4 regions of the Helicovermis profundi genome follow, and region 4 is predicted to be linked to each of the others. Evidence: riboswitches for the same ligand, from Rfam matches in the RefSeq annotation. Region 4 holds a riboswitch; each other region holds the start of a gene.
What was found. A riboswitch is a leader RNA that binds a small molecule or an ion and turns the genes downstream of it on or off. The one in region 4 is predicted to bind cobalamin.
Positions count from the first base shown of each region.

Region 1: it holds a riboswitch for cobalamin, as region 4 does, so the genes downstream of both, cobT (nicotinate-nucleotide--dimethylbenzimidazole phosphoribosyltransferase) here and AACH12_RS03125 (FecCD family ABC transporter permease) in region 4, are expected to answer to the same signal.
Region 2: it holds a riboswitch for cobalamin, as region 4 does, so the genes downstream of both, AACH12_RS00350 (ABC transporter substrate-binding protein) here and AACH12_RS03125 (FecCD family ABC transporter permease) in region 4, are expected to answer to the same signal.
Region 3: it holds a riboswitch for cobalamin, as region 4 does, so the genes downstream of both, AACH12_RS04665 (hypothetical protein) here and AACH12_RS03125 (FecCD family ABC transporter permease) in region 4, are expected to answer to the same signal.

Region 1 covers NZ_AP028654.1:324,629-333,000, reverse strand. The annotation lists gene AACH12_RS01405 (formate--tetrahydrofolate ligase) at 1-7, opposite strand, end outside; gene ftcD (glutamate formimidoyltransferase) at 41-970, opposite strand; gene AACH12_RS01395 (cyclase family protein) at 1,222-1,914, shown strand; gene AACH12_RS01390 (PucR family transcriptional regulator) at 2,116-3,819, opposite strand; gene cobT (nicotinate-nucleotide--dimethylbenzimidazole phosphoribosyltransferase) at 4,041-5,081, opposite strand; cobalamin riboswitch at 5,160-5,333, opposite strand; gene gdhA (NADP-specific glutamate dehydrogenase) at 5,338-6,681, opposite strand; gene AACH12_RS01375 (Asp23/Gls24 family envelope stress response protein) at 7,066-7,890, opposite strand.
Region 2 covers NZ_AP028654.1:64,335-72,706, forward strand. The annotation lists gene AACH12_RS00310 (M20/M25/M40 family metallo-hydrolase) at 1-1,051, shown strand, start outside; gene AACH12_RS00315 (ribonuclease H family protein) at 1,137-1,679, opposite strand; gene AACH12_RS00320 (Lrp/AsnC family transcriptional regulator) at 1,829-2,269, shown strand; gene AACH12_RS00325 (Fur family transcriptional regulator) at 2,359-2,796, shown strand; gene AACH12_RS00330 (DUF134 domain-containing protein) at 2,798-3,178, shown strand; gene mgsA (methylglyoxal synthase) at 3,193-3,591, shown strand; gene AACH12_RS00340 (thioredoxin family protein) at 3,646-3,840, opposite strand; gene AACH12_RS00345 (ArsR/SmtB family transcription factor) at 3,928-4,239, opposite strand; cobalamin riboswitch at 4,650-4,781, shown strand; gene AACH12_RS00350 (ABC transporter substrate-binding protein) at 4,840-5,799, shown strand; gene AACH12_RS00355 (FecCD family ABC transporter permease) at 5,839-6,882, shown strand; gene AACH12_RS00360 (ABC transporter ATP-binding protein) at 6,883-7,656, shown strand; gene AACH12_RS00365 (sensor domain-containing diguanylate cyclase) at 7,679-8,372, opposite strand, start outside.
Region 3 covers NZ_AP028654.1:1,076,295-1,084,666, reverse strand. The annotation lists gene AACH12_RS04675 (RidA family protein) at 1-176, opposite strand, end outside; gene AACH12_RS04670 (hypothetical protein) at 248-3,715, opposite strand; gene AACH12_RS04665 (hypothetical protein) at 4,040-4,351, opposite strand; cobalamin riboswitch at 4,509-4,700, opposite strand; gene thrS (threonine--tRNA ligase) at 4,790-6,703, opposite strand; T-box leader at 6,764-6,977, opposite strand; gene AACH12_RS04655 (4Fe-4S domain-containing protein) at 7,056-8,372, opposite strand, start outside.
Region 4 covers NZ_AP028654.1:725,198-733,569, forward strand. The annotation lists gene AACH12_RS03100 (ABC transporter permease) at 1-154, opposite strand, end outside; gene AACH12_RS03105 (ABC transporter ATP-binding protein) at 154-987, opposite strand; gene AACH12_RS03110 (ABC transporter substrate-binding protein) at 1,080-2,540, opposite strand; gene AACH12_RS03115 (sirohydrochlorin cobaltochelatase) at 2,570-3,460, opposite strand; gene AACH12_RS03120 (ABC transporter ATP-binding protein) at 3,473-4,237, opposite strand; gene AACH12_RS03125 (FecCD family ABC transporter permease) at 4,234-5,313, opposite strand; cobalamin riboswitch at 5,459-5,635, opposite strand; gene AACH12_RS03130 (DUF502 domain-containing protein) at 5,778-6,356, shown strand; gene AACH12_RS03135 (response regulator transcription factor) at 6,378-7,052, shown strand; gene AACH12_RS03140 (sensor histidine kinase) at 7,052-8,372, shown strand, end outside.

The sequences.
Region 1 (8,372 bases), 400 kb from region 4:
TTTTCATCTTATTCCTCCACTGTTAATTATTAAGTTCAAATTATCCCATTAAATGAGTTTCCATAATTGAATTCATATCAAAACCTTCAAGACCTAAGAAATACTCTAAAGAATTAAGAAGATATTCTAATTTTACTGGTCCTACAAGTTCAGAACCTGTTACATTAACTCCATATCTTGCGGCTTCCGATTTAACGAAATTAAATGTTCTATAAAGAGGAGTTTTTCCACAATCAAACATATTCATTGAAACAACTACACCTTTATGTTCTGGGAATTTAAGTCCTACAGATTTAACAGTTGAAAATCCACCTGATGGACCTCTAACTGCTTTCGCAATTTTCTTTGCTATTGATAAATCTTCAGTATCTAAAAATACATTATATGCAGTTAAGCCTTCCATATCAGCACTTACAATTGTTGCACCCATTTTATCATCAAGTTCACCATTTGTACTATAATCAGGTTTTCTCATTTCATAATCAGGATTACTTTTATCTTTAAGAAGTTCTTTAAGTCCTTCATATTGTCCTTTTCTAATAAATCCAAGAGCTTTCTTTTTATCAATTCTTGAATTTACACCCGAGAAATACACTGGAACTTTATGTTTATCAAAAATTTCTTTACCTATTTCTTCTGCTAATTCCTTTACTTCATCAAGTTCAATATTTTTAAATGGATAAAGAGGAATAGTATCTTGCGCACCTATTCTTGGATGAGTTCCTTTTTGAACACTCATATCAATTAACTCATAAGATTTTGCCGCCATATTAAGCATAGCTACTTTAAGTGGAGCCGGTTCACCAATACAAGTAATAACAGTTCTATTAAAATCATGCTCTGGCTCATAACTTATTAGTTTTACACCTTCAACTTTTCTTACCTCATCCACAATAGCTTCAATAACATCTTCATCTCTACCATTACTAAAATTCGGTACAGCTAAAATATACTTTTTAACATCTGACATTTTTGTTCCTCCTTAAAAATTTTAATTTATTAATAGCTCATTTGAAATCGAGCACATTTTAATCTACACTATAGAGTATACTATTTTTATTATTAAATTTTATTAGATACTTTTAACACAATTTTTGCATCAACTATTACTTACCCAATAAATTTATTAAAAATCAGTTTTTTTTAATAAATTAAGAGTATATACTTAATATTAACTTATAAAAGATAATAAATATTTTTTTCAATAGAAAGGAGATTTGTATGGCTTTAAAATTAATTGATTTATCTCAAGAAATTTTCCAAGGAATGTCTGTATTTCCAATGCATCAACCAACTTTTATTATGACCAATATGACTCATGAAGATAACATGAAGCTAACTGGATCAAAAACTCTAGGATTTTCTGCACGAAATTTACTAATTAGCGAACACGGTGGAACTCATTCAGATGGAGTTTGGGAATATAAGCCAAGTGGTCAAACAATAGATAAAATGCCACTTGAGTATTTTTGGGGAAGTGCTATATGCATTGATTTGTCACACTTAAGATACAACCGTCCCATTGAACCAAGAGACCTTGAACTTGCAATTAAAAAATCAGGCCAAACTGTAAGTAAGGGTGATATCCTACTAATGTATACAGGTCATTTTGACAGAAATTTTGGAAGCGATAAATGGCAAACTGAATATACAGGACTTAATTATGAAGCTGCTAAATATCTTGCAGAGCTTGGAATTGTTAACATTGGAGTGGATGCTCCTGCAATTGATCACCCAGATGATTTAGATTTTTCAGGTCATTTAATTTGTGGAGAATACGATATTACTAACACCGAAAATATGTGCAATCTAGATAAAGTCGTAAATAAAAGATTCCTATATTTTGGTTTACCTCTTAAAATAAGAGATGGCTCTGGCTCGCCAATAAGGGCAGTTGCATTAGTTGAAGAGTAAATATAGCAAAAAATTAAAAAGTACACAACTATGTATACATAGTTGTGTACTTTTTACAAAATTATTTATTATAATAAATATTTATTATAACATTATTTTAAATTTCCATTTAAATGCACTCCCTATAAAAAAACAATCAAAATACCTTTTGTAAGCTTTTCTTACAAGGTATTTTGATTGTTTTTTTGCACCGCTGTTTTTTTATAAATTTAAGATTCTCATTATTTTCATTGATGTTTCTAGGCCGTATCTATCCATTTCATCGTTTAAATTTCTTTTGGTGATTTCTTGTATTCTATTGATTCTATATAGTACGGTGTTGTAGTGTGTAAATAATTTTTCTGACATTTTCTTTAAATTGCCATTTGTTTCAAAATAAATTCTAAGCGATTTAACTAATTCAGTATCTCTTTTTCTATCATATTCAACTAGAGGTTCTAATGTAGATTTATAAAAACTTATTAATTCTTCTTTTAAATTATCTTGGCAAAAAATCTTATAAATTCCTAAAGTCTCAAAATTAATTATATCACCATCAACATAATTTTTAGTTGCATCTACTGCCTTTTCGGCATCTTTAAGACTTTTATAAACATTAGCGAGTCCCATTGTTTCTCTTCCAATTCCCATTTTAAATTTAATGCTTGCAACTTTAGCATTTAAACTTTCTTTAATCATCTGAGCAATTAGATTAATCTTTTTATTTGAATCTTCAGATTTTTTCCACATAAAAAGTATATTTATTTTCTTTCCTTTATTCGCTGTTAAATATGAATTGCATTCATTTTTGCAAATTAAGTCTATCATATACATTACTTTTACAAGCATTTGGTTATATTCTTCATCAGAATCAATGCTTGACTCTGTTTTACTTAGTCTAAGCGTAAGCACAGAATAAGAAGCGTCTTTGTCTAGTTTGTAATAATTCGCCCTTTCAATTGCTTTCTTCTTTCTAAATTCATCAAATGAAATAAGATCTTCAAAGAACTCTGCCTTATATTTGTTTTCTACTTCTTGAATAGAAATTCTCTTTAAAAATTCAACTGCAACTACAGTTGAAGTTGATTCCATATACAAAACATCAAAATCGCTTAAGTCACTTTTCATGCCATAGGCAATTAGATGGCCATAAATATTGTTTTTCACCATTATTGGTACCATTATTCTATCAATATCATCTTCATCAATATTAATTTTGTCTCGAGAAGTTTTATTTTTATCTACTCGAAGTTTATTTTTTGAAAATGTTAAATTGATGTCATCTTCAAGTTTTTTGTAAATTTGACTATCACCTAAGGAGTCAATAATAATTTCATCAAAATGATGATCTACAACAACAATAGGATTTTCAAGTGTTTTGGATAAATTACCAATTATATCTTTTATACTTCCACCTTTTAAAAGTACATTCATTGTATCTTTATGAACAATTTGAACCTTATTAATAATCGATGATTGTCTATTAAAAATTTCTTGAAAAACCGGCGTCATAATATCAGTAAAAGGAACTTCATAATCAATTTCAATAATTGGAAAATTAAGTTCATTTGCTAATTTAATTATTTCTTCAGGCATTTTATCTAAATAAGGGAAAATTTTTATTCCCATACCAGAAAGTTTTTTAAAATTACTTTCCCTAATTAAATTCAATTGATTTTCTAATTTGGTTGTCTTAAAAAAATAACCTGTTGTTAATAAGAATTCACCTTTATCTACCCAATTTAAAATATCTGGATCTGCCATAACATTAACTCTAGTAATAATCCTATTAATTCCACCTTCACCTGCAATAATATTACTTTTTTCAAAAGACTTCATCTTTAAAATATCTTTAATAGCTATACCAGTTTCTCTTATCAAAACATTCACCTCTTTATATTCAATATGTAATAATTTAACTAACAAAAATACCATATATGACTTTAATAAGATTTTTATTAATCTATAATAATTTTAATTTTTATAAATTTAATATAAGAATATCATAATAATACCCTATTAACAATATATATTTTTGTGCTATTACTCTATAAAAATTTTAATTTTTAAATATATGTAAAAAAATAAGAAAACTTAGACATACACACATACTTGTGTATACTATCTAAGTTTTCTTATACGAACTTCTATAATTTAAAGCCACCTTCATCAAAAGTAACCATATTGTTATTCATCGCTAGAGCAAACTCAATAATGCTAAACATAATTGCAGCTCCCGTACCTTCTCCAAGCCTTAAATCCAAATGAAGTGGTGTTTTTAGTCCAAGTTCCTTTGATGCTAAAAATGCACCTTTTTCTTTTGAAAAATGTGAAGCAAATAAATAATCTTTTACTTTAGGCTCTAATTTTATTGCGATAAGCGCAGCAGCTGATGAGATAAATCCATCTACTATAACCGGAACTCCTCTAGAAGCACCCCCTATCATTGCCCCCGCCATCGCTCCAATTTCAAATCCACCTACCTTTGAAAGAACATCAATAGGATCATTTTTATTAGGCTTATTAAATTTAATGCCTTTATCGATTACATCAATCTTTTTTTCAAGTCTTTCGAGAGGTAAATTTGCGCCAATTCCTGTGACCTCACTGGGCTTATATCCACCAATTACAGAAAGAATTGCAGATGATGGTGTAGTATTGCCAATTCCCATCTCTCCCGTACCAAGTATATCCGCACCCAAATCTATCCTTGAATTTGCAATTTCAATACCTATTTCAATAGATCTAATTGCCTCTTCTCTAGACATTGCTGGACCTTTTGTGAAATTGCTTGTACCTTTTCTGATTTTTTTATTTATTATTTTATTATTTTTAACATCAGCATCGATACCAACATCTACTACTATAACTTTCGAATTTGCATTTTTAGCTAACGCGCATACTCCTGTAACTCCAAGTATCATATTTTCTGCCTGTATTAATGTAACTTCTCTAGGTGTTATTGCAACTCCCTCTTCAAAAATTCCATGATCAGACGCGAAAACTATTATTTCTTTATTTGAAATTTTAGGAAATTTTGTGTTTTGAATTGCGGAAAGTTTAACTACGATTTCTTCAAGCATACCTAGACTACCCTTGGGTTTTACAAGATTATCTACTCTTTCAATTGATTTAAGTGCAGTTTTTTTATTTACTGATTTTATTTTTCTTAATGTACTTTCTAACATAATTCCCCCTATGTCTTTTATATCATATAAAAAAGGTTCGTGATTCCCCTTAAAAGAGAATCACGAACCTTACCTAATTCATGTTAAATATTTTTGGCAGGTCTCCTGACTTAGAATCAACATGGTTTACACCTTCCCGCTTAAGCAGTGGCATTTGTAAATCACTCATCTTTACAGTGGTGGGACCGTTAAAGATTTTCACTTTATTCCCTATTCTCCCGTAAAACGGGCACCAAAATATTATATTTATTTAATTCTAGTAGTCTCCTTGTGCATACATAGCATCTGCAACTTTTAAGAAACCAGCAATATTTGCTCCAGCAACTAAGTCATAACCAAAACCATACTCTTTAGAAGCTTCTGCAGATACATCATGAATGTTTTTCATAATAGCATGTAATTTTTGATCAACTTCTTCTTCAGTCCAAGATAATCTCATACTATTTTGTGACATTTCAAGAGCAGAAGTAGCAACTCCACCAGCATTAGCAGCTTTAGCAGGTCCTACAATAATTCCACTATCTTGAAGATACTTAAGAGCTTCATTTGTAGTAGGCATATTTGAACCTTCACAAACAAATTTAGTTCCATTAGCAACAATTTTCTTAGCATCATCAATTCTAATCTCATTTTGTGTAGCAGTTGGTATTACAACATCAACTTTAACTCCCCATGGTCTTTCACCAGCGAAGAATTCTACACCATATTTATCAGCGTAATCTTTAATTCTATCATTTCCACTTGCTCTAAGTTCAAGTAAGTAGTCAATTTTATCACCACTAACACCATTAGGATCATAAATATATCCATCTGGACCTGATAAAGTAACAACTTTTCCGCCTAATTCAGTTACTTTTCTTGCAGTACCCCAAGTTACATTACCAAATCCTGATAAAGCAACAGTTTTTCCTTCAAAAGTTTCACCTTGTGTCTTAAGCATTTCTTGTGCAAAATAAGTAATTCCAAATCCAGTAGCTTCTGGTCTAATTAAACTTCCACCATAACTTAAACCTTTTCCAGTTAATACTCCATTTTCAAATACTTTTTTAACTCTTCTATATTGACCATAAAGGTATCCAATTTCTCTTCCGCCAACACCAATATCTCCAGCAGGAACATCAACATCAGGTCCAATATGTCTTTGTAATTCCATCATAAAACTTTGGCAAAATCTCATTACTTCTCCGTCAGATTTACCATTAGGATCAAAATCTGAACCACCTTTTCCTCCACCAATTGGAAGACCAGTTAATGAGTTTTTCAAAATTTGTTCAAATCCTAAGAATTTAATAATTCCAATGTATACTGATTTATGGAATCTAAGTCCACCTTTATAAGGTCCAATAGCTCCATTAAATTGTACTCTATATCCTCTGTTCACATTAAGAGTACCTTTGTCATCTACCCAAGGTACTCTGAACATAATTTGTCTTTCTGGCTCAGCAAATCTATCTAATAGATTAGCCTTTACCCACTCTGGGTGTTTTTCAAGAACAGGCTCAAGTGATACAAAAACCTCTTCAACAGCTTGTAAAAATTCAGGTTCATGTGGATTTCTAGCTTTTACACGGCCAAAAACTTCATCAATATACTTTCTCATTTCAACAACTCCCTTTAGAAATTAATAAACTTAGAATTCAATAAAAATTCAATAATTCTCTTTTGTTACAAAAAAGAAATAATCATTTTTTTAACGCTTACATATATAACCCTTTATATATGTGTTTTTGCAACAAATATTTCATAAATATTATAAATAATACTTATGAAGAAAATCGCTATTCATATTGAAAATGCCTAAATTTAAGTTAAAATAAAACATTTTTTTTTACACAATTATTTTAACACATCAAATTATTTGTGTAAATAGTTTTATTTTTTGGAAGTTTTAAAAGTTTTATTGCAAAATTATCTCTCTACATATGGTATACAATCATTCAATTCTTCGTATATTCTTACAATACAATGCACAATATGTAGAATATTAATTTTTTGTAACATTTGTTTTAACATGTCTGACAACTATATTTACAGCTGTTACATTGATATTAGACATATACTCTACTCTTGATTTGATAGTATTTTGAAGTCTTTCAGCTACTTCAAGCACATTATATCCGTACTCACTTACAACATCACTTTCTATGAATATTCCATTTTCAACCTTGCGAATTTTTGACTTTATAATCTTTACAATTCCATTTGTTTCAAAAGATGCACCTTCAATGATTTGAATAATTGTTCTATTAAATATTACAAAATTACCTATATAACTATAAGTCGGTCTAACAACCGACTTTTCACCAATTTTTATTCTGTTATCTTTTCTTCTAAGAACGGTTTTAAATGTATCTAAAAAATATCCAGAAAAATCGCTTTTAATTTCCATAGCCGGAAGCGGTATTACATGTTTTCCATGATCGCCTCTTTCTGAAAGAGCTTTTTCTATTTCTTCTTTTGAAGATATATCTTCGATAAAAACAAATTCATCTATTTTTGTAAGTTCTAAAGTTTCAGTTATATTTTCAACCATTTTAATCGATGTGCCTATAATTAATATAGTTTTATCAAAATTTTTTTTTAAAACTTTTACCACTTCTTCTCTATGATTATCATTAAAAAATAATGCTCTTTTTACTGCAGCTATTTTTGTATTTTCTCTTTTTGCAGAACTTCCAGCAATTTTTTTTGTTCCTTCTATTAAAAGTCCATCATCAATTATATAATCAATATCTTTTTCAAATGCTACTTTCATAGCCCTATGACTTTTACCAGTTCCACTTTTACCAACTAAAGCATATACTTTCATAATAATCCCCCCCTGTTTTTCTTATTTATCCGATGCCTTAGAGTTCTAATATCCCCACTTCTTAAAAAGTGGGAGAAAAAGAACTCTAAAAAGGCCCTGGATTATGTTTTCTAAGATTCAGTGGGAGTAAAAACTCCCTCTGAATCCAAGAAATTCATTTATCTATACAATTTTTTATTCTTACTTTATTCACGCGGTGCTTTTACCTAGCGAATTCGCACTCTGTGCTTACCGCGCTTCGCGCTATTCGCTTGGTAAAGGGCTTTTAGCCCTATGATATTTTAATTATAATGTATTAAAAATAAGCTAGCTTATTTTATACATTATAATTAAAATATCGCACCGCTGTCAGAGTTGATTATAACGATAATCATTACTAATTAGGTGTTTTCTTTATTTTTTTTTATTCTTCCATTGTTTATTTTGAATGTTTTAGATATACTCTCTATGTAAATCAATTTGTTTATATTTATAAGGAGGAT
Region 2 (8,372 bases), 660 kb from region 4:
TAGTGAGTCGGCAGCTGAAAAAAATATGGCAGATACACTAGTGAAGGAATTAAAAAAACTTGGTTTATCAGTTACTGTAGATGACGCATTTGAGAAAGGAATATCTAATACAGGAAATATTGTAGCAAAGTTATTTAGTTCAAAAGATAAGGAGACTTTTTTATTTAGTTCTCATATGGATACCGTAAAACCTGGAAAAAATATTAATCCTATTATAGATAAGAATATAATAAGAAGCGATGGAACTACTATTCTTGGAGCAGATGATAAAGCTGGCATTGCTGCTATTATGGAAGCTCTTTATGTGATAAAAGAAAATAACCTTGAACATAAAAACATTGAAATTATATTTAGTGTACATGAAGAAGGCGGATTATTTGGTGCTAAAAACATTGATTTAACTAGAATAAAATCAACTAAAGCCTTTATATTAGATAGTGGAGGACATCCAGGTGAAGTGATTCATATAGCACCAGCTCAAGATAAAATAGAAGTTAACATTAAAGGAAAACCATCTCATGCAGGAATTGAGCCAGAAAATGGCATAAGTTCAATAATGGTTGCAGCTAGAGCAATAGAAAAAATGGATTTACTTAGAATAGATAAAGAAACGACTGCAAATATTGGTATTATAAGAGGAGGAGAATCTACTAATATAGTGTGCTCATCAATTTACTTAAAAGGCGAAGCAAGAAGTTTAAGTGATGAAAAACTTGATAAACAAACTGAACATATGACAAATTGTTTTAGAGATGCTGCTAAAGATTTTGGAGCTAAAATAGAAATAAAGACAAAAAGAGTATATTATTCTTACAATATAGATAGATACGATGAAATTATTAAAATAGCTGAAAAAGCAATCAATAAGGTGGGTTTAAATTTTAAACTTAAAAGTTCAGGTGGTGGAAGTGATACTAATGTATATAATAGAAAAGGTTTAAAATCAATAAACCTTGCAATAGGACTTCAAAAATCACATACATTAGATGAGTTTATTGAAATTGAAGATTTGTTTAATTCTGCTAAAATAGTTTTAGAACTTATGAAATAAATGGATTTTAAAGCATAAAATTATTACACCAAACAGAGAATTGCCTTATAGGCAATTCTCTGTTTGGTGTAAATAGTTAAATTAATTATCTGTTTTCATCGATTCCTTTATTTGCGAGTTCATCAGCTAAATTATTCATTTTAGTAACTTTAATAAAAAGATCATAATTAAAATCATTACCATTAATTTTTTTTAGTTTTGCGTGCCATTTTTCTAATTCACTATTTTTTGATAAATTTAAATGCCCTTTAGCTCTATAGAAATTAATATTGTTAAAATTTTGAATTTCGCTAATTAACGGTTCCCATAAATCCTTATTTTCGACTTTCTTTTTTTGTGAATTAATCCATCCGTTTTTTTGCCATTTAATGTACCATTTTTCTTTCAGGCAATTTATTACATATGAACTATCAGAATATATATTTATGATTAAATCAGTTGTTTTTAATTCTTTTAGAGCCATTAGAACTGCGAATATTTCCATTCGGTTATTTGTAGTATTTTTTTCGCCCCCGTAAATTTCCTTGGTTTTTCCATTATATTCAAGTACACTTCCCCAACCACCAGTATTAATATCTGATTGGTTGTTGGAGCATCCTCCGTCAGTGTATATATTTACTATTTTCATATTTTTTCCTCCAACTAAATCTTTTTTACTTAGTAATAGTATATCAGAAAAGTTAAATTTATGTTAACTTCTAAAATTGTTGATATAATTTGATATAATGCTAATAGTAGTATATAATATGGGTTAATTTAATTAAAAGAGGTGATAAATTGGATCAATATGATTTTAGAATATTAGAGGAACTTCAAAATGACGGTAAAAAATCTATAGCAGAACTTGGAAGAATAATTGGACTTTCAACAACGGCTACTAAAGAAAGAGTTAAAAAGCTTGAAAATGATGATGTTATTAGTGGCTATTCTGCAATAATTAATGCAGACAAAGTTGGAGTAGACATAACTGTATTTATAACTGTTCCAGTAGGAGATATAACTATTGAAGAAATGGGAGAACTTTTAACTAATAAACCTGAAATTCAAGAGGTACATAAAGTTACTGGGGATACTTGCTATTTTGTTAAAGCAAAAACAAGAGATGCTAAATCTTTAGAAATATTAATTGATAGCATAAATAAGCATGCTAAAAGTACTTATACTTATCTTGCATTATCAACCTTAAAAGAGACTTCGAAAGTTGTTATTCCCAAATAGTTAAAATTATTATTTAAATTGTTAGCGATTTGACACTATTAGAAAACAAATATATAATTAGCATATGCCATATTATTAAGGGAGCGTTTATGTTAACTAATTTAGATAAAATAGAAAATTATCTTATTTCAAAAGATGTTAGGGTTACAAGATCGAGAAGAGAGCTAATAAAACTTTTTTTAGTAAGTGAAAAGCATCTTAATGCTGATGACTGTTATATGGCATTAAGAGAAAAAAAAGTGAGTCTTCCTACAATCTACAGAAATTTAGATATTTTAAAAAGAAAAAATGTTATTAAAGAAATTAATATTGATGGTGAGAGATGTTTCGAAATGAAAATGTTTCATGAAAATAATGTTCATATTCATTTTAAATGTACTAACTGTGGAAAAATTGAAGAATATAATGATGAAGAAATTTCTAAAGAAATTTCAAGAGAGATAGAGTATATAAAAACAAAATATAATAAAAATGTGGAAGACGTCACAATAATTATGGAAGGTTATTGTGAGGAATGCGAGGAATAATATGCCTAGACCAATGAAAAGAAGAAGAATTTCATTTGAACCTGAAGTTGCTATATTTAAACCAGCAGGAATTTCAAAATTTGAATTAGAAGAAATTATTTTAAAATTTGAAGAACTTGAAGCTTTAAAGCTTAAAGATATTGAGGGATTAAGTCAAATTGAATGCGCGAAAAAAATGGATATATCAAGGCAGACATTTCAGATTGTAATTGAGAGTGCAAGAAAAAAAGTAGCTACAGCATTATATAATGGAATGGCTATTAAAATAGATGGTGGTCATTATTCAGTAGATACTGATAATAGTATAGAGAAATTAGAAGATTCTACTATAATTAGAAAAAGAAGAAATAGAGGCATGGGAAGAGGTAGAAATCAAAAATAAAAAAGAGGTGTAGTATGAATATAGCATTAGTTGCACATGATAAGAAAAAAGATAATATAGTTAAGTTTTCTGTTAAATACAAATCGATTTTAAAAAACCATAATCTTTTTGCTACAGGAACAACAGGAACAAGAATACATGATGTTACAGGACTTGAAATAACAAGATATTTATCTGGTCCACTCGGTGGAGATCAGCAAATTGGTTCTTTAATTGCGTATGAAAAGTTGGATTTAGTAATTTTTTTAAGAGATCCATTAACTTCTCAGCCACATGAACCAGATGTTCAGGCACTTCTTCGCTTATGTGATGTACACAAATTACCAGTAGCTACAAATATAACTACGGCAGAGATACTTTTACTCTCAATGAATAAGAATCCTGACTGGAAAGCAATAAAAGCTGAATATTAAAATAAAAAAATGTTATCTTAAATTAGATAACATTTTTTTATTAATATACTTATGTTAAATATAAGTTTTAAACATATCAATCATTGTCTTTACACCAGGATATTTTCCTTCGTATACTATTTCTCCGTTTATTTCAAGAGCGGGAGTATACTTTAATCCTATTTTTTTCATAAGATTTTCATCATAAATTACTTCTATATTGTTCGGTAGATTAAGTCTTTTAAGAGCCGCGTCAACTACGGGCATCATACTTGAAAAACCTCAGCAATTTAAGTCATAGATTATAATTTTCATAAATACTCCTTTAAAAATTAATAATTACTAGTAAAAATTAAATTAATTAAACTGATCATTGATTTTTTGCGCTTCAATTTTAATAATGTCTTTAGCTAAATCAATTATTTTGAAAATTTCTGGATATTCAACAGTGTATAGTACTTGAAGCCCATTTTTTTTAGAGCGCAATATACCTGTATTTTTAAGTATTTTTAAGTGCTGAGAGATATTGGATTGTTCTAAATTTAATTTCTCATAGATAGTACATACACAAAGTGTATTTTCTTCTCTAAGCAATTCTAAAATAGAAATTCTTGTTGGGTGGGCAATCGATTTTAGCAAAGTTGATGTTATATCATTTAATGTGGACATTTTACCTCCAAAGTAATATTAGAATATTATAATATTAACTCAAAATGTGTGTATTGTCAACAAAATGTGGATTATTTATATTATTAATAATAAGCTAGTTGTTTTTATATAGGAACATAAAAATAATTTAAAGGATATTGTGGTTTAATTATTATGAATAACGATATATTGTGTTTATTATGTGATTTTTTAAGTAAAAAAAAGATGCTAAAAATTATTTTATATATAAAACTGTGGATAAGTCTGTGGGTAATGTTAACAAATCGAATTTTTGTTCGATTATTTTTAAATAATAATAAGCATTTACTATAAAATTTTAAGGAAAGTTATTAACAAAATTTGTTGATAACAAGTGGATAACTATCTATAATAAAAAAGTATATTTATTTTTTATTTGTGTTATAATGTTGTTGAACTTAATAGTTGAAGGTAATAAATTTATTTATTATATGGAAGATGGTAAGAATCCATCACGGTCCCGCCACTGTATTAAGATAGTTCATATCTTTAAGTCAGACACATGCCTTTAACTTGGAAATCTCACGAGGATGAGTAATGTTTATTTTCTCGTAGAGTATTATATTTTAGGAGGATTTTTTTATGTTTAAAAAGAAGTACACTTTTATATTAGCTATGCTAATAAGTCTAGTATTGGTTTTTTCTGGTTGTTCAAATTCAGCTGTAGACAATTCAAAAGAAGATAATTCAAATGCTACAGATACTCAGAAAGAAGTAAAATCATTATATCCATTAACAATTACCGATGGATTTAATAGACAAGTTGAAGTAGAAAAAGAGCCTATGAAAGTTATTTCATTAGCTCCAAGTATAACAGAAACTATTTATGCAATAGGCGCGGGTGATAAATTAGTTGGTAGAACAGATTATGATAATTATCCAGAAAAAGTTAGTGGAGTAAGTTCTGTTGGAAGTTTATCAGATCCTAGTATTGAAGAAATTACAAAATTAGATCCAGATTTAATTATCGCATCAACTCATTTCAAAGAAGATGTACTAAAAAAATTAGAAGAATTAGGCTTTAAAGTAGTTGTACTTGTTCCTCAGGAAAGTTTTGATGGAGTTTATGATGTAATAAATACTACAGGTAAATTGCTTAATAATGAAAAAAATGCAAAAGAAGTAATTGACGGAATGAAGACAAAAGTTACAAAAGTTGAAGAATTAGCAAAAGGATTAGATCCGGTTGATGTTTACTATGTAGTTGGTTTTGGTGAGTATGGAGATTATACTGCAACTGGAGATACTTTTATAAATGATTTAATTGAAATGGCTGGAGGAAATAATATAGCAAAAGATGGAGAACATTGGAGTTATTCATTAGAAAAAATTGTTGAAAAAGATCCTTCAATTTTAATTTGCTCTAAATATTTTGATGCCAAAAAGGGTATTGAAGCTGCGAATGGGTATAAAGATTTAACAGCAGTTAAAAATGGTAAATTATTTGAAATTGATAATAATCAAATTGATAGACAAGGGCCAAGACTTGCAGATGGCTTAGTTGAAATGTTTAAAATTCTTCACCCAGGAATTTATAAATAAATTTCTAAGTTATCGGACGAATAGAAATTGGAGTAAAAAATGAGAAAAAGTTTTGTTATAAACTTAATTATTAGTATATTATTATTAATTGTTTTTATGGTATTTGTTAGTACTATTGGTGCGGTTAAAATTCCATTTAGTGATTCTATAAAAATACTTGTAAGCAAAATACCACTTATTAATAAATTTGTAGATGTGAGTAATATAAAACACTCACATCTACAGATTATTCTTAATATTAGATTTCCAAGAATAGTATTATCTGCGCTTATTGGTGGCTCTCTTGCTGCAAGTGGTTCTGTTTTTCAGGGAGTTTTTAAAAATCCTATGGCGGATCCTTATGTTCTTGGAGTTTCATCAGGGGCAGCACTTGGAGCATCTATTGTAATTATTTTTTTTAATACAGTTTCTTATTTAGGAATAAGCACTGTTGTAGTTGGTGCATTTATTGGGGCTGTATTATCTATACTTATTGTATATAATTTGTCAAGAATTGGTGGTAAAACGCCAACTGTAACATTGCTACTTGCAGGAATTGCAATTAACTTTTTTTTATCTTCAATAATTTCACTATTAATGGCATTAAATAGAGATCAAGTTGAAAGAATTATTTTTTGGACTATGGGTAGTGTTTCTGCGGCTAGTTGGAGCAAAATATATATAATATTAATTCCATTTATTATTGTAAATATACTTTTTATCTTTTTTGCAAAGGATTTGAATTTATTATTACTTGGTGAAGATTCTGCTCAGAGTTTAGGCGTTGACGTTGAAAAAACGAAAATTGTGTTATTAGTACTTAGTTCTCTTTCAACAGCAGCAGCAGTTTCGGTGAGTGGTATAATTGGATTTGTAGGTTTAATAGTACCACATGCGGTTAGAATTATTTCTGGACCAGATCATAGAAGACTTATTCCATTTGCAATTGTGGGTGGAAGTATTTTCATGGTAATTTCAGATACTATTTCAAGAACTATAGTAGCACCAACTGAAATACCAATTGGTGTAGTAACTGCTATGTTTGGAGCACCATATTTTTTGTATTTATTAGTAAAAAATAAAAATATGGGAGGTATAAATTAAATGAATAATGTCGAAATAAAGAATTTAAATTATAGTTATGTAAATAAAGAAATAATTAAAGATATAAGTTTATCAATTTCTCATGGATCGTTTAATTGTATATTAGGACCAAATGGCTCTGGGAAAACTACTTTAGTTAAAAATATAGTTAAACTACTATATCCGAGTAAAGATACAATATATATTTCTAACAAGGAAATAAATGAATATAAAAGAAAAGAGTTAAGTAGAAAAATTGCACTTGTTCCTCAAAGCACCATTATTGAGTATGATTTTACAGTTGAGGAAATTGTTATGATGGGAAGAATGCCCTATCAAAAAAGATTTAAAACAGAAACAGAAGAGGATTATTTAATTGTAAAAGAATCTATGATTAAAACAGATACTTATGTACTTAAAGATAGATTTATAAATAATTTGAGTGGTGGTGAAAAACAAAGAGCTATTATTGCAAGAGCAATAGCGCAAGAGCCACAAGTCTTAGTTTTGGACGAACCTGTTAGCTATTTGGATATTCATCATCAAGTTGAGATAATGAAATTAATTAAAAAACTTTCGCTAGAAAAAGGAATAACTGTAATTACAATATTGCATGATGTTAATTTAGCGATTGAATATGCAGATAATATTGTATTATTAAAAGATGGTAAGGTATATTCTAGTGGTAGTAGTGAAAATATAGTTAATGAAAAAAGTATTAAAGAGGTTTATGATGTTAATGTTGCAGTAATAAAGAACCCAATAACGGGTTCTAAATATGTTATACCTTACTAAACCTATATATATTATATAGGTTTTATTTTATTAAAGAAGCAAAGTTAGGGTCTGTTTTATTAGTTTCTTTTAACTCTCTTTTATGTGTGTACATTCTCTGATCAGCAATTTTTACAAGTATATCTAACATAATTGATTCATCAGGCGCTGAAGAAATTCCATAACTAAATTGGATTGGTACTTTGCCTCCTGCTACTTTCAATTTGAAATTATCAAAATTATCAAAAATAGATTTCATTTTTGCTTCAGAATCACTTTTATTTGAATTGGAGAAAAGAATAATGAATTCATCTCCACCATATCTTGCGAAAATATCATCTTTACTAACTTCTGAATTAATAGCGTTTACAACGCTTATAATCGCTTCATCACCTGCAATATGACCAAAGTTATCATTTATTTTTTTTAGATAATTAAGATCGCAAAGCACTATTGAAAAAGGGTGATTTTCTTTAAATGCTTTTTCTTGAAAGTTTAGAAATTCTTTTTCAAAAAAACGCCTATTGTAAATTTCTGTTAGTTTGTCATGACTAGATAAAAAATTGGCTTCTTCAAGAAGAGCACGGTTTTTTAAAGTTATGCCAATTAATGAAGTAAATATATTAATTATTTTTTTATCTTCTTCTGTAAATGCATTCTCATTAAAACTATCAATATTTAAAACTTCAATCACTTTATCATCGATAAAAATAGGCGATGTTAAAGTAGACTTGAAA
Region 3 (8,372 bases), 350 kb from region 4:
TGTTTTCTATCAGAACCATATTTTAACAATAAATCTTCAATTTTCTTTAAAACGCATTTTGTTTGTTCTTCAATAGAATCAACATCTGAACATGTTTGTCCACACAGATAAAGCGTTTTATTAAATTCAACAACTCTACTCATTCTTCCAGTTCCTTCAAATCTTTTAATTTCCATTAAACCCCTCCGTTATACTTTCATAATTCTATATTATTATACAATATAATATGTTTATTACAAGCATTTAATTAAACAATAATATCTGCCCCAATCATTCCTTTTAATGATTCAAAATAATTTTCAGTTTTAAAGTATTTTAATAATTCCTCAGCTTTATAAAGTTTTTCTTTGTAATTATATTCATCAATAACTGCTTTATTTATTGGATTATTAATAAAATTTTTTAAGCTATTTATTTTTTTCCTTATCAATACACTCTCAATATTTTGCTTATTTCTAAGTCTTTTAAGATACCATACGCTATTAATAACATTTTCTTTTAAAAACAATTCACGTACATTCTTAGAATTAATATTTTCACCATTATATTCTCCATCTACCATAATATTAAGCAGAGCTTTTAAGGGAGGTATTGCTTCGTTTATACTTCCATCAATAAAATATGCCTGAGCAGCTTTTTTATGTCCTAATGCTATATTTAAAACACCATCAACAAAATCTTCTAAATTTTGTTTTTCAGGTTTTAATATTTTTTCATCAAATACCGATTGCGGGGCATCAAATATTTTTCCAAGATATTTATATGAAAAAATTTCAGTAATCCTATATCCTAATATACTTGCTGGAACTAGTTTATCTTTATAGATAAAATCATCTATTTTTTCTAGTGATCCTTCTCTTATAAGATTTATTGGATTTCTCTCTTTTTCATTAAGTCTCGCCCAAATTTCTGGAATTAACATCGAAATATCATGATCAACTTTCACTCGTGGTCCAATATAACCAGCCGGAGTTGTAAAAACAGAATAATCTCCAAGTATATATGAAAGTAATGCATTATTTAAATCATAAATAGGAAGTAACATATTAAAGGGTGCTTTAGTTAAAGCTCCTTCTGACCCAGCTCCAGTTGTAGAAGGTGACTTACCTGTTAAACTGCTAATATAATCCATAAAAAGTTCAGGTAATTCTTGATAATGAAGAGGGCTGTAAACACTTAGCGGTAAAATTTTCTTACCATTTTCGTGCCTTGCAGGGTTATTTCTTCTACCGGCAAGAACTGCATTGACGGGAAACAAAACTTTTTCATCTATTCCTATTTTCCTAGATAATTTTACTCCAATTTCTGAAATATATTCCTGTAAAGGATTAATAAAATCAAATCTATTTTCAAGATATCTTGGATTTTTTGTAGCTTTACCATTTACAATTCTCGGATGTGATGAAACTATACAATATTTGTCATCGCCATTTAAGAAATCGTCAATATGCTTCTTTACAACATCTGTATATGAAATATATCCCATAACATCTTCTTTTATAGTTTTAACATTTTCTTTATCTAATACTTCATAATTTGTAACAAATAAATTATTACTAGATAAATCTTTTTCAGCTGCTTTATCATAGCCTTTAACAATAGCTTCATCTGGTCTTTGAAAAAACCTAAATTCACAATTCGTTGTAAATTTATAGCTATCATTATCCCACTCTTTTTTTAAGTTTTTAAGCATTTTTGATGGCACAGTAATAGAAGCTGTAATATCATCTTCCTTTTGAAGTTTTTCTGAAGGCATAAAATCCATTCTTAATTTAAAAACTCTCCAAGAGTTATCTTCACTAAATCCTACCCTTAAAAAACTCGGCCTTATTTTTCTTCCATTAAAATTAATCTCATTTCCCGGTTTTCCGTTAATTGTATCAACAGAAAAATGGCTTCTCCAATCTCCATTCCAAGAAGTCTGATAAAATCTTTTCACCATGAAAACTAGAGCCTTGATATGATTTGGTATTGATATAATATAACTATTAAATTCATCAGTATAATAAATAGATGGAGTTAAGAGTTTTATAACTGACCCTAAAGTTCTATCAATCGATAGAACTGGCCTAGATGGTCTTACTCTTTCAGGATTTATTTTCCATCTTCTTCTATAATCATATTTTAAAATTTTCTCCACAAAATCTAAATCTTTTTCTAAATCATGAATATAATAATTTCCATAAATAATAGAATTACTAAGAGATTTTGATATTTCCGACTTTCCACCTCCGGAAACTGTACATGGTTTATGGCAAAAAATTCCTTCTGCCTCAGTACCCACAAGTTTCCAAGCAGGAGCAGCAGGATGTTTTTCCATATGAAGTTTATCTCCATTTGGCAATATATAATAATATGTTGGCAGAAGTTTTAGTTTTCTTTCTTCACCTAAATACTCCCACTTTATTGTAGTTTTATGAAGGTCAATTTCAACATTTTCAGGAATGTAGATTACTTTACTATTTGTCCTATCTACACCATAATTGTCCGAATTAATTTCCATTATAGATGAATAATTTATTTTTATATCCTCAAAAGAGTATTTACTCGGATCAATATTTTCTTTTGCATTATAATATTCACCTAAATTAATTCTAGGATATACAATTGTACCACCTGCATGTTCTTCTTCTACATTTCCATATAAATTAGCTGAAAAACTAATTTGAGTTTTTATCTCCTTCTTAGAATATCCAAAATAATTATCCGCTATTATAGTAACTGCCACTCCACTTTTATCTCTACACGTTATTTTAAAAGGAAGACCGTCATTATATAATTCGTTTTCATCTTTATAGCACATTCCATCCTTTTTTTGAATATCGCTAGCATCGTTAAAGCTTGGTAGTCCTAAATCTATTTTTCTAAGTTTAGTTAAATGAGGTGCCAAAACTATATAGCCCGTATGCCCTGTCCAGCCATCAACATCTAACGACGAATCATTAATATGAAGTCCTAAATCACCAGCATTACCAAAAACTGATTCAACAAAATCTAAATTCGATACCAAACTTCCAGGTACTACAAAAAGTACCTCCGAGTACTTTTGGCTTAAAATATCTCCCACCTTAGGAGAAACTATAGGCTTAATCAAAAGTGAAACAAATGTTTTAGCCTTTTCACTTTGAGAAGATGTAAATGGAAGTATTTTTAATTTTTCTGGTGGGTTAAGAGCTGATTTATATAGTTTCATAAAAGTCAATCTTGGAACTGTTTTTTTATCACTTGGTATTTTTAATCCACCTTCAACAATATGAAATGAACCCTTAGTTGTCCGTCTATCATGCTTAGGATTATTAAGTATACCTTGCTTTATTTTATAGCTACTAATATATTCATTAACAAAAGAATCTAAATCTGGAGAAAGAGATAATTCTCTAGCTATTCCATACTGGTCTAGAGTAAAATAGTCGTCAATCACTTTTATTTCATCATCAAAGCCATCAAAATAATTACTTAAGAATGTATTTATTCTTTTATTAATACCAATTTCATGAACATTATTCACTCTTATTTTTTCCTTGTAATCAATCAGTATATCTTCAAATAATTCTATAAAGTAAGAACTTGACTCTTTATCATTATTACTTTTTTCCTGATAAATAGGTAAGCCCAAAGAAGCAAGTTTAAAATTAATATATTTAATTTTATCTTTTTTATTCACATTTATATCTACATTTCCATATTCAATTCCAATCTTTTTCAACAAATTCATAAAACCTCCAATATATTTATAATTATTTTTTAAAATTTTCTGTTAATTGCATAATTTTATATAATACATTCAAAAAAATTATGCATAAAATAAATATAACAAATTTTTTTACAAATTTCAAAATTTTTTTCGTAATTTTTAAATATAAATTAAATTTTACGTAACTTTTTTTTATAAATATATTTTTTATCAAAATTTTGAATTACAAAAAGTAGAACACCTCATTATTTATGAGATGTTCTAAAATTTTTTATCGGTTTCACTATTAAGGTGCAAAAAATGTAATGTCATTTTTTTACTTCTTAATATAATCCAATAAATATATCAAGCAGATAATTTTGAATATCTTTTTTTTAGTAATTCAATATTTTTCAGATCATTTTCTAGTTCATTATTTAAAGTACCAGTGGCTTTATTATGATCAAACTTAGGATTAAAAACGCAATATTTTAGCATTAGCTTAAATGGTATCTTAGATAAATTGAATTTTTCACCGTATTTAATATTTATATTTTTTATTTCCTTATTTAAATATTCAAAAATTTCATCACTTTTTTTACAATCTATATATTTCTCGTATTGAAACATTTTTAAATATAGAATATTTAATGATGAATATAATTTTTTTTCATACATAAAGTTCCTCCCATTTTCTATTTTTTATATATTAAAAATAACCTTCTAGTGGAATAAGTGTCATATAACAAAAATGCCCTTTCATAAGAAAGGGCATACTAATCCATTAAAGAATTCACTTTAAAGTCTTAACACCTCCTCATCCTCGTGAGTTTTAATAGCATTATTATTATTGGCAGGTCTCCTGACTTGAGTTTTAAACGCATCTTTTTTTCCTTCCCATACAAAGTACAGTGGATTCATTTACAAAAGATACTTTTCTCTTACAGTGGCGGGACCGTGCTGGAATTTCACCAGTCTTCCCTTTTAAGCGATAGAATTCTATCACACCAATAATTTATTAAATTATCTGTTTCAAAATGAGTGTAACACCTTATTGTTTTTATGTCAATATATTTCTAATTTCATTAATATTAGTTTTTTAATCAATAATTAATATTACAAATCAAATTTCTTTGATTTAATTTCTTCAACTAATTCTTTAGCAAATTCACTAATATTTTTAGAACCTAACTCACCTTTATCTCTAGATCTTACAGCTACTTCTTCGCCATTAGCTTCTTTATCTCCAATAACAAGCATATAAGGGTATTTATGAAGCTGAGCTTCTCTTATTTTATATCCAACTTTTTCACTTCTATCATCAACTTCAACTCTAATACCATATTCACTTAGTTTTTTCTTTAATTCATATGCATGATCATTGTGCCTGTCAGCTACCGGCAATATTTCAACTTGAACTGGAGCTAACCAAAGTGGAAATTTACCAGCAAAATGTTCAACTAATATTCCAAAGAACCTTTCAATACTACCATATGCTACTCTATGAATAACAATTGGTTTATGTTTTTCACCATCTTTACCAATATAATTTAAATCAAATCTTTGAGGAAGTTGCATATCTAATTGAATAGTTCCACATTGCCATGTTCTACCGATACAATCTTCTAAATGGAAATCTATTTTAGGACCATAAAATGCTCCATCACCTTCATTTATAACAAAATCAAGATCTAATTCTTCAAGAGCTGTTTGAAGTGATTTTTCAGCAAAATCCCATTCTTCTTGACTTCCCATAGATTTTTCAGGTTTAGTAGATAATTCAACATGATATTTAAATCCAAAAGTTGAGTATATTTCATCAATTAATTTTGTAACATTTTTAATTTCATCTTTAATCTGTTCAGGCAACATAAATATATGAGCATCATCTTGAGTAAAGGCTCTAACTCTCATAAGTCCGTGAAGTGCACCTGAAAGTTCATGTCTATGCACTCTTCCAATTTCACCAAGTCTTAGTGGAAAATCTTTGTATGATCTCATTTCAGTATTATAAACTAGCATTCCACCTGGACAGTTCATTGGTTTTATTGCATAATCTTCATCATCAATTTTAAGAGAATACATATTTTCTTTATAATGCATCCAGTGACCTGAAGTTTCCCATAATTTTCTATTTAAAATAAGCGGAGTTTCAACTTCTTGATATCCTGCTTTTGTATGAACTTCTCTCCAATAATCTAATAGAAGGTTTTTTACAATCATTCCATTAGGTAAGAAAAATGGGAATCCAGGACCTTCTTCCATTAAAGTAAATAATTTAAGTTCTTTTCCAAGTTTTCTATGATCTCTTTTTTTTGCTTCCTCAAGTCTCACTAGGTATGCTTCAAGTAAACTTGCTTTAGGAAAAGAAGTACCATAAATTCTTTGAAGCATTTTTTTACTTGAATCACCTCTCCAGTAAGCTCCTGCTAAAGTAAGTAATTTTATAGCTTTAACAGGTTTTGTAGTTGGAAGATGTGTTCCAGCACATAAGTCTGTAAATTCACCTTGCTTATAAAATGAAATAATTTCATCTTCTGGTAAATCATTTATTAATTCAACTTTATAATCTTCATTTCTTTTTTTCATATATTCAATTGCTTCATTTCTCGGTAATTCAAATCTTTCAAGTACAAGATTCTCTTTAACTATTTTTTTCATTTCTGCTTCGATTTTTGGTAGATCTTCTTCAACAAAAGTGTGCTCAGAATCAAAATCATAATAGAAACCATTATCTATAGCAGGCCCAATTGCAAGTTTTGTTCCAGGAAATAATCTTAAAACAGCCTGAGCTAAAATATGAGAACTTGTATGTCTAAAAGAATGCTCTCCTTCATCGCTATCAAATTTTAAAATGTTTAACTCTATATCTTCATTTATTACGTAAGATAAATCTACAGTTTTCCCATTTACTTCTCCTACTATTGCTTCTTTTGCAAGTCTTCCACTAATATCTTTAGCAACTTCAAATATTGTTGTTCCTTTATTTACCTCTCTCACAGATCCATCTTTTAAAGTGATTTTTACCATTTCCATAAATTTACCTCCTATTTATATTATACAAAAACAAAAAATCTCTCATCCCTAAAACAAAGGGACGAGAGATCGCGGTTCCACCCTAATTGGTCAAAATAAATGACCCTCTCTAATCCTTTAACGCAGGCCAAACGTTGGCATTTCGTATATCACTACTAAACCAAAGCTCAAAAGTAGTTTTCATATCTCCATAATAAAAGTAATTTCAGCTAAATACTTTTTCTCTAAAATCTGGGTTGATATTACTCGTCTTTATCAAAGCAACATATATTACATAAAGAATATACCAATAAATTTATATTGTCAATACAAAGACAAAATTTTGTTTCTTCTTTATTTTGTAACACTATCTAAACATATTTAGTAATTTATCATCTATTTTTGTATTCAAAATATTATTTTCAATTAAAATTGAATAAAAATCACTAACTTTTTTTACTAGTTCCTCTCCTGCTACATACTTAAATGTTGCTCGATTTAAAAATTCTTCAACATTTTCTTTAGAATTTCTCATCATATCATATGAAAGGAGTGCAGATTCTTTTTTATTATTATTTACCCAATCAATAGATGCTTTTATTTCATTAGCTAACTCCTTAACAATCTCTGGATATTTTCTAGCGAATTCACCTTTTAAAATAACTCCTGCATTTGGAAACATACCAAAGCCTTCATTAATTTCATTCCAAACTTTGCCATATGAAATTTCTGAAAAATCAACATTTAAATTTTTAAGAGTTTTCACAGCAAAACCTGCTTCAGGTTCTCTTAAAAGAACTGTATCAATCTCACCTTTTACAAATCTACTTAGCATTTCTTTTGGTCTTCCAAATGGTTTGCCAAATACAAATTCAAAATCATCAACATTATATCCTTTAGATTGAATAAGGTATTTCGTTATTTTAGCAGGAGGAGCATCTTCAAAAAGAGGCAAGTATATTTTTTTACCTATTAAATCCCTAAATGAAGTTGCTTCATAGCCCCTAGTGAGAATAGTAAAATTGTCCCAAACAAATACTATAGGCATTTTTACATCATTATCTTTTAATTTTGATGCTGTAATAACTGCAGAAAAACTAATATCCGCTTTTTTATTTACTATCCATCCAAGATGTTTTTCAGTTTCTTCCCAAACTTTTAGTTCTTTAATATTAATTAATCCTTTTAATTTTTCTGATTGAAGTAATCTCATAATAATTGGATAGCCTACTGGAGTGGCAGATTGAATTGTTACAGAAGGTTTATCAGAAATTTTACTATCAATTTCTTTCTCTTCTACTCTTTTTCTTAAATATATCCAGTATTCATCTTTGTTTTTTTGTCTAACTTTATTATCAAAGCCCATACCTTCAAGCATATTTATCATTGGATCTGGGATAAAAGATTGAACTAAGATAAATTCCTCACCATCATTCAAAGAATATGCTTTCTTTATAATTATATCAAATGGGTCTTCTGTCATATTTCTAACATCTAGTAGGTTATCATTATTATCTCCACTTGATATTACGGAATTTTTAGGTTCATTGAAAATAGATAATCTAATATTGTTAATTTTGTTTCTAACAATATTATACTTATATCCTAATTCGTCAATTACTTTAATGATGGGTTCTGATTCAAAGGCACCTTCAAATACAATTGAGCTGCCTAGCGAAAGGTT
Region 4 (8,372 bases):
TATAGCTGTTACCATCAATATTTGTGCTAGTATTTAAACCCCAGCCAAAAGTGATTAGGTAAAGAATAGGGGTTACAATTTGAGCGGATGTAATTTTAAAAAATCTTCTTTTAAAAAAAATCCATTCTCTCCAAATAACAGTAAAATCACTCATTAATTCACCTTCTTTTTAGTAAACTGGTAAAAAACGTCTTCGAGTGTTGTTTTTCTAATAGAGTAAACAACATTTAACTTATTAGAATATATATTAGCTTTTTCAAGTGTAGTAAAAAATTTATGATTTACTTCACCTTCAAACCACTCTATAGTGTATTTTCCTAGGTCGTTTATAAGATTAGTAGGTGTATCTTTAGAATAAATTATTCCATCATTAAGTAATATTACTTTGTCGCTTAAATACTCAGCTTCTTCAATATGATGAGTAGTTAGTATAATTGTTTTTCCTTCATTTTTTAGTCTAATAAATTCATTCCAGATTTGTTTTCTAGAAACTAAATCAATTCCAACAGTAGGTTCATCAAGAAAAATAGTTTCCGGAAAGTGAATTAACGCTCTTGCTATCATAAGTTTTCTTTTCATTCCACCAGATAATTTTTTTACTAGTTTATCTTTATGAATTTCTAAATTAAACTGAGCAAGTTGATGAGTTACTCTTTCTTTTAAAACATTTCCTTTTAGACCATAAAGTTTTCCTGCGAAAATTAGATTTTCATAAACTGAAAGTTCTTTATCAAGATTAATATGTTGATTAACAACACCAATTTTCTTTTTAAGATGATTACTATCTCTATTAAAAATCTCATTATCATATAAAATTTCACCTTCATTGTATGAAGAAAGTCCAGTTATCATTCTAATTATAGTAGTTTTTCCAGCACCATTTGGTCCGAGTAAACTAGTTAATTTTCCTTTTTCTATATGAAGGTTAAGCTTACTTATATTAAAAGATTTTCCATATGATTTTGATATGTTTTTTAGTCTTATCATAATTACTCCCTTTAAAAATAGGAATTTTAGTAAGTTGATTTTTAATAATAAAATCAAGTATTTGAAATTAAAATGTCTAATAAAGTAGGTCTTTATTGTTTAGCAGTATTTTTAAGTTTATTAAGAGTTTGTATAGCATCCTTCATACTTATATTATCTTTTGGATTAAATTTTCCGTTTTCAAGTTTCATTATGTTATTATCAACAATAATTTGTATAATTTTAAGGTTCTTACAATCATTTGAATCTTTTATTTCTTTATGAATAGTTTGTTTTCTTAAATCAGAAATAAGATAAAGTGATTTAGCAAATTCTTCTTTAGTGATTTCTTTTTCAGGATAAAAGTATTCTATACCATCTATTTTGTTTGTATCCATATAACCTGAAGAAACTGCGGTTTCAATAAAATCAAAATCAGGGTCAGAAAACTCTAAATCGTCAAATTTACCATAAGTATGACCATTATACTCTTTTCTAAAGTATGAAGAAGTAGGCACAAAATACACTTTGTGTTTATATTTAACTACTAATTTAGCTAAATCTCTATTAGTGGTATTGTTTTGTGAAATCATATTACTTAGATTATCAAAGTAGTCTGGATGAATAATTCTTGAAACTTCATGTATTCCTTTTAGGAATCTAAAGGTTGGACTAGAAATAATTTTTTGGCTTATTTCAAATACTTTATTATCTTTTACAGCTTTTATTCCTTTAAAACCCGGTCTAATTGTTATGGAATGAATGTTACCACCAGCACCCATAACGCCTCTTTGTGAAATAAAAATATCAATATCATTGGCCTTCTGAAGTATTTTTTCTATACCATAAGAAGCAATAGAACTTCCTTCAATTGGCTCAGCATCGTTTGCTATGAAATTTCCTCCAGCTATCTTTATTGCACTTGCAGGCATAGAATCAGATGTAACGGTGGTATAACCAGTTTCTGAAGACTCAAAATATACGCCAGGATGATCTTTAAATCTAGAATTAAATTTTTTAAATTCTTCTATTTTTTCATGGAATTCATTAAGCTTTTTCTGAGCGTATTTTTCTTTTCCACTTATCATTCCGAGTTTTAATATGTAATCATCAAAATCACTAAATTTAGTTGGATAAAGAGAGACTACGTTTATGCCTGACCTTCTCAAAGAATTTACAAAATCAGGTGTTTTTCTTTCAATAAATGGTCTTATTAATACTAAATCAGGATTTGCCGCAAGAATTTTTTCTGGATCAGCTCTATAGTCATATCTGGTAAGATTAAATACTTCCATAGGATAAGCATCCGCTCGTCCTATTCCTAGTATATTTTTTCCTGCATCTATAGCAAATAAATTTTCTGTATGTGCAGAATAAAGAGAGATAATTTTTGTGGCTGGTTTATCCATTTTTATTCTATGCCCTGAGTCATCAATAAAATCAATTGCATATTTATGGGTATCAAGCTTTTCAGTATTTTTTATTAAATTTTCAATTGGACTTCTAAGAACAAATAGGGTTAATATTGCAATTAACCCTATTGTAAAAAGAGTCTTTAGACTCATATTTTTCATATATTTCTCCTTGGCTTATTCGAATAAAATTACTTGTTTTCCTCAGGTTCGTAAAGGCCGTCTATAAGGTTCCTCAAATGTTCCACATATAAATCTTGAATACCTTTAACTTCACCAAGTCCATGAATATAGGTTGTAACTTCGAATCCATCTTTTTTTAAGATTGTTTTCCAAGAATCACTTTCATCTCCTGCCATATCATTATTTGCGTGATCTCCTGCAACTAGCATAAAAGGCATAAGTGTAACTTTTTCAATATTTTTTTCATTTAATCTACTTATAACATTATCAATAGTAGGGTATCCTTCAACTGTACCAACGAATACATTTGAATAACCTTCATCATGAAGCATATATGATAGTTCAGAATACTGGGCATTAGCAATATGAGGAGTACCATGTCCCATAAATACTACTGCTTCATTTTTTTCTAAATTGGAAAATTTATCTTTTAAAGCATCAATAGCTTTTTGATAGTCTTCCGTTGAAGAAAGTAATGGTTTTCCAATTCTAAGAGTGTTGAATGAATCTTTATAATTATTTGCTTGGTTAAGAAGATCGTTATATTCTTCTCCGTTTATTACATGAAGTGGCTGAATGTAAACTTCAGAATATTTGTCTTTTTTAAGTTGTTCCATGGCCTGAAGAACATTATTAATATCTAAATTATCTCTATTTTTAAGCTTGTCAATTATGATTTGAGAAGTGAACGCCCTAAAAATATCATAATCAGGAAATTCATCTTTAATTCTATTTTCAGTAGCTTCAATTGTTAAAGCTCTTGAGTCGTTATAACTAGTACCAAAACTTACAACGAGTATCGCTCTTTTACCATTATCTGTTGCTAAAGACGACGAACAACCTGAAAATAATGATACTACTAAAACAATTATTAATGTTACTATTAACCCCTTTTTCATAAAAAATTCCTCCTAATTTTCAATTAAAAAACCTTTGTTTTTAATTAATGTAGTATTAATTTCAAATACATTTTTTAATAAAATTTCATTTAGTATTTGTTTAGTTTCCCCAAATTCAATTAGATCCCCATTTTTAAGTACAATGACACTATCAGAATATTTATATACTAAATTAACATCATGCATAACAGAAATAACAATAATGTTATTTTCTAGAGCATATTTTTTTATTACATTGATCATCTTAATTTTATAAGCAATATCCATGGCCGAAAATGATTCATCTAAAATTAATATTTTAGGATTTTGGCAAATGGCTCTAGCCAGTCTTACTCTTTGAAGTTCACCACCGCTAAGTTCTTTAATAGATTTATTAAAAAATTCTTTTGTATCAGTTAATTCAAGAGCTTTAGTAACTTCCATTAATGAATTTTCATTCATATAATTATAGTTTGTATTGCGGTTTGAATATCCCATTCTTACATAATCAATGACTTTGAATGGAAAAGTAGTTTCGTAGCCTTGTGAGATTGTACATATAATTTTAGATAAATCAAGGTAATTCAATTTTTTATTATTTTTCCTTTCTAATAAAATCATGCCTGATTTAATAGAAAGAGATTTATTAATTAATTTTAAAAGTGTACTTTTGCCACATCCATTGGGCCCGATAATAGATATGAGTTTTCCTTTAAAATAATTATCAATGTGAATATTAATGTTGTTTAGTACTTTATTTTCATTATATTTAAAATTTAAGTTATTTATTTTAATCATTTTGTTATGCCTCTCTTTCTTTTAATATATATATACATAAAGAAAGGGCCTCCAAGTAGAGTTGTAAATACTCCTACCGGAATTTCAATACTTGAGCTGAGTCTGGCAATATTATCTGCAATTACCAATATATTGCCACCTAATAGTGCACTCATTAATACAACATTTCTATTTCTTGAAGATATACTCATTCTAACAAGGTGTGGAACTACAAGTCCTACAAATCCAATTACTCCACTAATAGAAACGCATGTTGCAGTAAGAAGAGAAGAAATAATCATGTATTTTTTTAATTTTTTTTCGTAGTCAAGTCCTAGATTATTTGCTTCAGTTTTACCGAGTGCCATTATATCTAATTCGTCTACATTTAGCATAATAATAGTAATTAATACAATTACCATAGGTAAAGAAATGATTATATGTGTCCAAGATCTTGCTGATAAACTTCCCATTATCCAAAATACAATTGCACCAACCTGTTCACCAGCTAATGTTTTAAGAAAACTTATACCTGCTGAAAGAATTGAACTTATAATTATACCAGATAGAATTACATCAGAAGATGAAATACTTCCTCCTGATTTAGATATATTTGTAACTATATATAAGGTTAAAAGTGCAAAAACAAAAGCAAAAGGCATAATTGGTAGTAAATGTGAAACGAAAAATAAATTTAAAAATATTGCAATAGTTGCTCCAAAAGCAGCGCCAGTTGAAACTCCAATAGTATAAGGATCAGCTAATTGATTGCCAAGTATGGACTGAAAAACAGCGCCTGAAACAGCTAGGCCACTACCTACAATAGCTCCTGCAAGTATTCTAGGCAGCCTTACATCCCATACTACTAAAACTTTTGTTTCATTAATTCCACTTACTAAGGATTTGATTCCAAGAAGTTTTCCAATAATTATTTTGTATGCTTCAGAAATTGAAATATCCATAAGACCAAGCGTTGAACTTATTCCAATAATAAGTAAAAGCGAAACAGAAAATATAAGAATAAGTAAATAGTTAAATTTTTTTTCTCTTTCAATATGCGAATAAATATTGTCATCAAAGTTTTCGTATTTTTCCATGTTTCCTCCGGAAATATATGGTTTTAGTGAATATATATAAAAACTACTTCATTTGGGACAAAGTAGTTTTTTGTTATTAAAAAAGATACCTTAAAAGAGGTATCCGATTAGTTAATAATCAATAGCTTACTTTCTCTCCGAAGTTGCTGTTGCGGTTTTCAAGGCAGGTTTCCTGACTCATGACTTAACTTACTTTCTCGCCTTCCCATTAAAAACAGTGGCATTGAGATTTCATAATCATTTACAGTAGCGGAGGCTGCAGAGGATTTTAACCCCTTTCCCTATTATCTACATAAATAGCACCTTAAAAAGTATTTAATTATTTTCATCTCATTATACATAATTAAAAAATCAAAGTCAATTTAGTTTTTATTAAAATTTAAAATAAATTTATCTAATGTTAATTAAACTGTAACAAGGGTGGTATAATATAGATATGCAAATACTTTAAAGGATGTGGTTAGATGTTTGAAAAAATATATAAAACGTTTTTATCAGGTTTATTTTTACTATTACCTCTTATGATTACGCTAGGCTTAATAATGTATATTGTTAATTTTGTTGGAAGATTTACGTCACCGCTTGTTATGCTTATCTTTGGCAAGAATTATACGGGTGTAGGTTTTATTTTTGGAGTATTAATTATACTTGGAATTGGAACATTCTCAAATCAATACGTCGTAAAGAAATTTTTTCATTGGCTTGAAGTTGTAATTAATAAAATTCCAGTGGTAAAAACGATATATTCATCAATTAGAGATATAGGAAAAATGTTTGATAAAGATAAAAGTTCTTCTTTTAAAAAGGCAGTATTAGTTGATTATCCGCTTAAAGGGTCAAAATGTATAGGTTTTATAACTAATGATGAATGCATTTTTGATGGTAAACTTTCAAAAACTGCTGTCTTTGTTCCGACAACGCCAAATCCTACAAGTGGATTTCTTTTATATGTAGACAAAAAAGATATAACATTTATTGATTTACCAGTAGAAGATGCTATAAAGATGGTTGTTTCACTTGGTGTTTATAGTAGTAAAAAATAAGTAGATATTGGAGGTATAGTAGTGAATGAAACTATTTTAATTGCTGAAGATGAAAAAAGAATGAGAATTTTGATTTCTGATTTTTTAAATTTAGAAAACTTTAATGTTCTTGAAGCTGAAAATGGGAAAAAAGCACTTGAATTATTTAATGAAAAAAAAGATGAAATTGATTTAATTATTTTAGATGTTATGATGCCTATTTTTGACGGGTGGACAGTATGTAAAGAAATTAGGAAAAAATCAACAATTCCCGTTTTAATGTTAACTGCCAAAAGTGAAGATACTGATGAACTTTATGGCTTTGAACTTGGAGTGGATGAATATATTTCAAAACCTTTTAAACCAAATATATTAGTTGCAAGAGTAAAAGCATTACTTAGAAGAAAAGAAAAAATAGAAAATGAAATAATGAATTTTAATGGGCTTCTTATTGATGAAAAAGCACATAAAGTGAGTTTAAATAAAGAAATAATAGACTTTAGTCCAAAAGAGTATGATTTATTAATGTATATAATTAAAAATAAGGGAATAGCACTTACAAGGGAACAAATTCTAGATGGTGTTTGGGGTTATGATTATTTTGGAGGACTTAGAACTGTGGATACACATATAAAAAGAGTAAGAATAAAATTAAAACAAAAAGAAAATTATATTCAAACTGTAAGAGGCCTTGGATATAGGTTTGAGGTGGTTTAGTGAAGAACTCTATTAAGGCTAAATTATTTATAGGTATTTTAGTTTTTGCAGTGTTTTTAACACTTATTTCTTCTTTTATGAACATAAATTTTTTTGATGATTACTATATGAGTCAAAAGAAGAAAAATATGCTTTCTAGTGTTAAAAAATTTGGTGAAGAATATAAAAATGGAACAATAAATAATGAGAATTTATATGTTGAAATTGATAAAATTGCTTCTAGAATTGGTGGAAATGTGGTTATAAGTGATATTGATGGAAAACCAATAATAAGCACTTTAAGAGCTAATAATTCTTTATTACAGGGAAACCAAAAAGGTCAATTTAGGCAAAGTGGATTAAATTTTGAAAAAGATGCTATAAATAAAATTATTAAAAACGAATATTATTTTGAGGTAAAAAACCATCCTCGTTTTAATTCTAAATTTTTATATCTTGGATATAAACTCTCTGGCGAAGAATTACTATTAGTCGAAACTCCAATGGAAGCAATTGAACTTGCTGCAAATATTTCGAATAAATTTAATCTAATTATTGGACTAATTTCTCTTATTATGGGAGGAATAATAGCTTACGCTTTTGCTAAAAACTTTACTAAAGATATTATAAATCTTACAAAAATTGCCCAGGATATTTCGAATTTAGATTTTAGTAAAAAATTTAACGTTAAAACAAAAGATGAAATTTCAATGCTTGGAAAAAGTATTAATCAGATGTCTAATACACTTGAAAGTACAATATCAGAACTTGAAAATGCAAATATTTCTTTAAAAAAAGATATTGATATCAAAAATAGAATCGATATAATGCGCAAACAATTTATTTCAAATGTTTCGCATGAACTTAAAACTCCTATAGCATTAATTCAGGGATATGCTATTGGACTGAAAGAAAATGTTATTAATAACACTACAAAAAAAGATTTCTACTGTGATGTTATAATTGATGAATCTGATAAAATGGATAAACTTGTTAAGGATTTACTTAATTTATCGTTTCTTGATTCAGGTATGTATAAAGTTTGTAAAAAAGAATTTGATATTTCAGCATTAGTTGATGAAGTTCTTGATAAATTTGAGCCAATGATTAGATCAAAAAAAATAAATATTAGAACTATAAAAGAAGATATTATAATGGTAAATGCAGATGAACTAAGAATTGAACAAGTTGTTATTAATTATTTGAATAATGCAATTAATCATGTTAAAAATCCAAAAGAGGTAAGTGTATCAGTGCAAAACTTAGATGAAAATACTAAAAATATGTATTCATTAGGGAATGAAGAAGTAAAAGGAAGTAAAATTTTATCTGTTTTTAATA